One region of the Variovorax sp. P4_B10 genome, then DNA from elsewhere that is predicted to be linked to it. Evidence: riboswitches for the same ligand, from Rfam matches in the RefSeq annotation. Region 1 holds a riboswitch; the other holds the start of a gene.
The links. Region 1 has a riboswitch for S-adenosylhomocysteine ahead of metH (methionine synthase). Riboswitches for the same ligand answer to the same signal wherever they lie in the genome.
Positions count from the first base shown of each region.

Region 2: another riboswitch for S-adenosylhomocysteine. It lies ahead of ahcY (adenosylhomocysteinase); the one in region 1 lies ahead of metH (methionine synthase).

Region 1 is NZ_JBFUHN010000085.1:6,284-9,687, reverse strand. It holds gene AC1DXX_RS28120 (lipase secretion chaperone) at 1-522, opposite strand, end outside; gene AC1DXX_RS28115 (esterase/lipase family protein) at 543-1,580, opposite strand; S-adenosyl-L-homocysteine riboswitch at 1,719-1,790, shown strand; gene metH (methionine synthase) at 1,812-3,404, shown strand, end outside.
Region 2 is NZ_JBFUHN010000057.1:30,066-33,469, forward strand. It holds gene AC1DXX_RS23380 (alpha/beta fold hydrolase) at 1-177, opposite strand, end outside; gene phaP (TIGR01841 family phasin) at 192-689, opposite strand; gene AC1DXX_RS23390 (hypothetical protein) at 829-1,461, opposite strand; S-adenosyl-L-homocysteine riboswitch at 1,580-1,648, shown strand; gene ahcY (adenosylhomocysteinase) at 1,712-3,151, shown strand; gene AC1DXX_RS23400 (TlyA family RNA methyltransferase) at 3,160-3,404, shown strand, end outside.

The sequences.
Region 1 (3,404 bases):
GACCATGAAGCTGTCCTGGCGGATCTCGTCGCCGAAGAGGCCTTCGATTTCCTCGGGCGCGAAGTACTTCCGCCGCACCTCGGCGCGGGCTTCGACGGTCTTGCGCAAGGAAGCCGGGTCGCCGGCGTGGGGCGGCGGCAGGGCCTGCATGGCTTCCTGCATGTCGACATAGCGTTCGAGCAAACCCATCGCGCGTGCGCGCAGTTCGGCCGGCAGGCGCTTGGCCAGCAGGCCGGGCGCCACCGCCAGGAAGGCGGCCTTGCCGGTCGCCTGCGCCTCGGCGAGCACGCTCTCGAAGATGAGGATCAGCGAAGGGTTCAGCATGGCGTCGGGTCCGGGCCTGACGCCGCTGGCCGGCACGGCGGCCGGCGGCGCCGCAAGGGCCACGCCCTCGCGGCCGGTGGCCGCAGAAGGCGCCGCCACCGGACCGTCGGCCGGTGCCGGTCCGGCCGCCAGCCACCATCCCGCAAGGATGGCGAGCGCCACGGCACCTGCCACCGCGCCGAGATGCAGGTTTCGCACGGCGAGGGCGCGCGGCGTCGTCAGAGGCCCGCGCTCTTCAGCCGCGCGGCCTGCTCCTGGAAGAGCTGGATCGGCTTCTTCTCGAACAGCGTCCACAGCCCCGCATAGGTCAGGCCGAAGAGCTGGTTGACCTCGTCCAGGTGGTTCTGGCGGTAGTCGCCCAGGTGCGTGCCGAGGCGCGTGGTGCACACGGCCAGCAGGCCGTCGTTGGTCTCACCGGGGAAGGCGACGAGGCTCAGCCCGCCCATGGCCGCGTCGCTCGCGTCGAACACGTTCGTGAGCGGCATCGTGCCGGACCACGAGTAGTAGCGCACGCCGTTCACCTCGGCCGGGCCGCTCTTCACGCTGCAGGCGGAGCCGGGGGCAGGGCGGCCCTGCGGAAACTTCTGGTCGAAGGCCGCGCCACCCGCGGTGGTCAGCGAGTTCAGCGCGCTGAGCGGCACTTCGGGCAGCTCGCTCGGGTCCTTGCCCGAGACGGCGCCGATGAACAGCATGGCGAGCTTCAGCACCTGCGCCGTCAGCGCCTCGGCGGCGCTGCCTTCGGGAATCGTCCGCAGCAGGTCCGCCACCTTCGATCCGCCGTTGGCCCCGCCCACGGAGGTGACCGAGGCGACCATCCCGGGTTCCACCGCCGCCACGTACCGCGCCGTGGGCGAGCCCTGCGAGTGGCCGATCAGGTTGAACTTGAGCGAAGGGTTGCCCCACAGCGCGCGGATGTTCTTGAGCTCCTGGATCAGCTGCTCGCCACGGATCTCGGAGCTGTTGGCGCCCGAGACCTGGGCCACGAAGACCTTCGCGCCCGCGCCGGCCAGGCTCTCGGGAATCCGATAGAAGTAGTCGATGCCCAGCACGTTGTCGAAGCCGAACAGGCCGTGAACCAGCACGATGGGATGCCGGGTCTTCGCCTCGCTGGACGTCACCGTGGCCTCGACCTGCCGGGGGGTGTCGGTGATGGCCGCCTGGCTCAGCGCCGCAGCCCCCGCCATGCAGCAAAGCAGTGCGGCGCGCACCGGACGGGCGGCGAGGCGCAGCAGCCTCGAATTCCTCTTTCCTGGCATATGTCATTCCTTTGTTTTCAGATAAAAACACGAACGTTCGTTCTTTGACGAATTGCGCGCCCGCATTCTGTGAGGGCTGCCCCGCGGCCCAAACTAGGGCTTTCCCGCGGGCTGCTGGGAACGACCTTAAAATGCATCCCTCCCGAGGAGCGTTGCAGCGGTTCGCCAGGCGGGCCGTCAGGCTTGGGATCTCAACGACGCTCGCCTGTTTGTCCCTTTCGCAGGTGAGCCATGGCCCAGACCCCGCAGATTTCCGTTCCTCCCATGAAGCTGTCCGGCCTCGAGCCGGTCGCTATCGGCGCCGGCACGCTGTTCGTCAACATCGGCGAGCGCACCAACGTCACCGGCTCCAAGGCTTTCGCGCGGATGATCCTGAACGGCCAGTTCGAAGATGCCCTGGCCGTCGCGCGCCAGCAGGTCGAGAACGGCGCCCAGGTGATCGACATCAACATGGACGAGGCCATGCTCGACAGCAAGGCCGCGATGGTCCGCTTCCTGAACCTCATTGCCAGCGAGCCCGACATCGCGCGCGTGCCGGTGATGGTCGACAGCTCGAAGTGGGAGGTGATCGAAGCCGGCCTGCGCTGCATCCAGGGCAAGGGCATCGTCAACTCCATCTCCATGAAGGAGGGGGTCGACAAGTTCAAGCACGAGGCCAAGCTGGTGAAGCGCTACGGCGCCGCCGCCGTGGTCATGGCCTTCGACGAGAAGGGCCAGGCCGACACCTACCAGCGCAAGGTCGAGATCTGCGAGCGCGCCTACCGCATCCTGGTCGACGAGGTGGGCTTCCCGCCCGAGGACATCATCTTCGACCCCAACATCTTCGCCATCGCCACCGGCATCGAGGAGCACGACAACTACGCGGTCGATTTCATCAACGCCGTGCGCTGGATCAAAGAGAACCTGCCGGGCGCCAAGGTGTCGGGCGGCGTGTCGAACGTGAGCTTCAGCTTCCGCGGCAACGACCCGGTGCGCGAGGCGATCCACACCGTGTTCCTGTACCACGCGATCCAGGCGGGCATGGACATGGGCATCGTCAACGCCGGCATGGTCGGCGTGTACGACGACCTGGAGCCCGAGCTGCGCGAGCGCGTGGAAGACGTGGTGCTCAACCGCCGGCCCGACGCCGGCGAGCGCCTCGTCGAGGTGGCCGAAACCGCCAAGAGCGGCGCCAAGGACGACAGCAAGAAACTCGAATGGCGCGGCACGCCCGAGCACCCGGTGCACGTCAACCAGCGGCTCTCGCACGCGATGGTGCACGGCATCACCGACTTCATCGTCGAGGACACCGAAGAGGCCTACCAGCAGATCCTCGCCAAGGGCGGCCGGCCGCTGCACGTGATCGAAGGCCCGCTCATGGACGGCATGAACATCGTGGGCGACCTGTTCGGCCAGGGCAAGATGTTCCTGCCGCAGGTGGTGAAGTCGGCGCGCGTGATGAAGTCGGCCGTGGCCCACCTCATTCCCTACATCGAGGAAGAAAAGCGCCAGGACGAGGCCGCGGGCCGCGACGTGCGCACCAAGGGCAAGATCATCATCGCCACCGTGAAGGGCGACGTGCACGACATCGGCAAGAACATCGTCACCGTCGTGCTCCAGTGCAACAACTTCGAAGTGGTGAACATGGGCGTGATGGTCCCGTGCCACGAGATCCTCGCCAAGGCGAAGGTCGAGGGCGCGGACATCGTCGGCCTCTCGGGCCTCATCACCCCGAGCCTCGAAGAGATGCAGTACGTGGCTGGCGAGATGCAGAAGGACGACCACTTCCGCATCAAGAAGATTCCGCTCCTGATCGGCGGCGCCACCACCAGCCGCGTGCACACG
Region 2 (3,404 bases), on a different contig from region 1:
GTGCCCGCCCGCTTCGGCGAGGCGGGCGCAGAACGCGTCGTCCCAGGCGACCATCTGGGCGCCGAGGCCCATGATCAGGACCAGCGGCGATGCGTCGGAGTCGCCGAAGCTGTCCCACGCGAGCTCGATGCCGTTGGCGCGCGTGCGCCGCTCGGTACGGGGTGGGACGGCGGTCATGGCCTGCGCCTGGCTTACTTGCGCTGCAGCAGCTTGGTCACTTCGTCCACGTTGGCCTGAATGCGCTGGCGGACCACGTCGAAGGCATCGGCCTGCGACTTGGCGGCGAGGTTGGCCAGTTCCTTGATGTCGTCGATGGCGCGCTGGAACGACTGCCGGCCGAGTTCGTCGAGCTTGGCCAGGTTGGCCTTGGCGTCCTTGCCGGGCATTTCCTTGGCCGCCGTCTGCCATTCGCCGATGGCGCTCTTGATCATCTCGGTCTGCCGCTGCACCACGGTCTGCAGGCCCTGGTAGGACCGCTCGTTGGCCTGCATCAGCGCCTCCAGGTCCTTGCGGCCGCTGTCGAGCAGCTTGCCCGCACCGCTGGTCAGGTTGAGGTTCTGCAGGCGATCGGTCATGCCCTTCAGGTTCTTGAGCGGGTTGAGCATGTCGGCGGCATTGGGGGCGGCCGCCTTGCTGCTGCTACTGCTGGCAGTGGTCTTCTTGGCGGCGGCTTTCTTGGCAGTGGCCATGGTGCGGTATCTCCTGTGTCGGGTGAACGGATGGATGGCAAGGACCGGCCGGACGGCAAAAGTCCTTCGCCACGATACGCCGCACCGGCATGGCCAAGATCACCGCAACGACAAAAATGCCTGCGGGATTTCCCTTGGGTTACATCGGCGGCGCGAAGCCGTTGCGGCCGGCCGTCACGCGCAGCGCCGTGGGCGTGCCGTTCTTTTCCTGCGCGTTGACCAGCACCTTGGCGCCGGGCACCAGCAGGTCCTCGGTGCCGGGGCGGAAGGTCACGACCGGCACATCGGGCGGCACGACGACGGTCTTCTCGCCGCCCTTGTAGGTCAGCCGCAGTTGCTGCCCGCCGCGCACCGACTTCGGCGCCGCGGCCAGGTCGGCGACGGTGGCGTTGGTCATGGTGCTTTGCGGCAGCAGGTCCCACGGGCGATGGCCTTCGCCGGTACCGCGCGCGGCCTCGGGGAACACCACCACTTCGAGTGCCTTCTGCGTGCCGTCGGCCTGTGGCATGGCGGCGGTGCCGATGAAGCTGCCTTGCTTGATGTCGGACAGCTTGATGCGGTAGACCTCCGACACGGGCATGTCGGCCGGCCGCGCGAGGCTGACGACTTCGCCGCCGCGGTCCTGGACCACGAGGGTCTTCGCGTCGACGCGGACGATGGTGCCGCGGATGCGGACGGGATCGGAGGCGGCCTGTGCGGAGGCAAGAGCCGGCGCGCCGGCGGCAAGAAGGGCGGCCGAGGCCAGCAGGGTCGAGCGGATTCTGGAGAACATGGGCGGGGTTTCCGTGGTTGAGGTGCGAATCAATGTACGCCTCGAAGATGAAGCCTGCTTTCCGGTATGTGGGATATCCCACCGATTGGCTTGATCCACCGCCCCGTCTACAATCCGCCGTTCCGAGGAGCGTTGCAGCGCCGTCAGGCGTGAGGCTCGGACCACATCGCAACCACGCTCACCCGCTGTTCTCGCGGTGAGTCTTTTCCCCGTACGCAGTGGCATCTTTCAAACCAGTTTTGGAGTTCTCATGAGCGCTGTTCTCAAGCCCACCCCCGTTTCGACCGCCGATCAGGCGATCGCCGACCTGTCCCTTGCTGCCTGGGGCCGCAAGGAAATCCGCATCGCGGAAACCGAAATGCCCGGCCTGATGGCCATCCGCGAAGAGTTCTCGAAGGCGCAGCCGCTGAAGGGCGCGCGCATCACGGGCTCGCTGCACATGACCATCCAGACGGCCGTGCTGATCGAGACGCTGCAAGCCCTCGGCGCCACCGTGCGCTGGGCCTCGTGCAACATCTTCTCGACGCAGGACCACGCCGCCGCTGCCATCGCAGCCAGCGGCACGCCGGTGTTCGCGATCAAGGGCGAGTCGCTGAAGGACTACTGGGACTACACCCACGCCATCTTCGACTTCGGTCCCAAGGATTCGAAGGGCGAAGGCCCCAACATGATCCTCGACGACGGCGGCGATGCCACGCTGCTGATGCACCTGGGCCAGCGCGCCGAGAAGGACCTGGGCGTGCTCGCCAACCCGGGCAGCGAAGAAGAGCGCATTCTCTTCGCCGCCATCAAGGCCAAGCTGGCCGTCGATTCGACCTGGTACACCCGCAAGTCCGCCGAGATCATCGGCGTGACCGAAGAAACGACCACCGGCGTGCACCGCCTGAACGAGATGAGCGCCAAGGGCACGCTGCTGTTCCGCGCCATCAACGTGAACGACTCGGTCACCAAGAGCAAGTTCGACAACCTGTACGGCTGCCGCGAATCGCTGGTCGATGGCATCAAGCGCGCGACCGACGTGATGATCGCCGGCAAGGTGGCCTGCGTGGCCGGCTACGGCGACGTGGGCAAGGGCTCGGCCCAGGCACTGCGCGCGCTGAGCGCCCAGGTGTGGGTCACCGAGATCGACCCGATCAACGCGCTGCAGGCCGCGATGGAAGGCTACAAGGTCGTGACGATGGAATACGCCGCCGACAAGGCCGACATCTTCGTGACCACCACCGGCAACAAGGACGTCATCACGCATGACACCATGGCCAGGATGAAGGACCAGGCCATCGTCTGCAACATCGGCCACTTCGACAACGAGATCGATGTCGCGTCGATCGAGAAGTACGAATGGGAAGAGATCAAGCCGCAGGTCGACCACATCACCTTCCCCGACGGCAAGAAGATCATCCTGCTGGCCAAGGGCCGCCTCGTGAACCTGGGCTGCGGCACGGGCCATCCGAGCTTCGTGATGTCGTCGTCGTTCGCGAACCAGACCATCGCCCAGATCGAGCTGTTCACCAAGCCCGACGCCTACCAGGCCGGCAAGGTCTACGTGCTGCCGAAGCACCTCGACGAGAAGGTCGCGCGCCTGCACCTGAAGAAGGTCGGCGCGATGCTCACCGAGCTGACCGACGCGCAGGCGGCCTACATCGGCGTGAGCAAGAACGGCCCGTACAAGCCGGACACGTACCGGTATTGATAGCGCACATGCGCGCCGATCAATTGCTGGTGGAACGCGGCCTCGCCGCGTCGCGTTCGCAGGCCGTGCGGCTCATCGCCGGCGGTATGCGCTGGCGCGATGCGGGCACGAGCGACGCGTGGCGCTCCGTTGTCAAGAACCGCGACGAAGTGCCCGAATCCGCCGAGCTCGAGCTCGACGATGCGGCGGAGGCGCGGTATGTCTCGCGCGGCGGGCTCAAGCTCGAGGGCGCGCTTGCGGCAAGCGGCGTGGA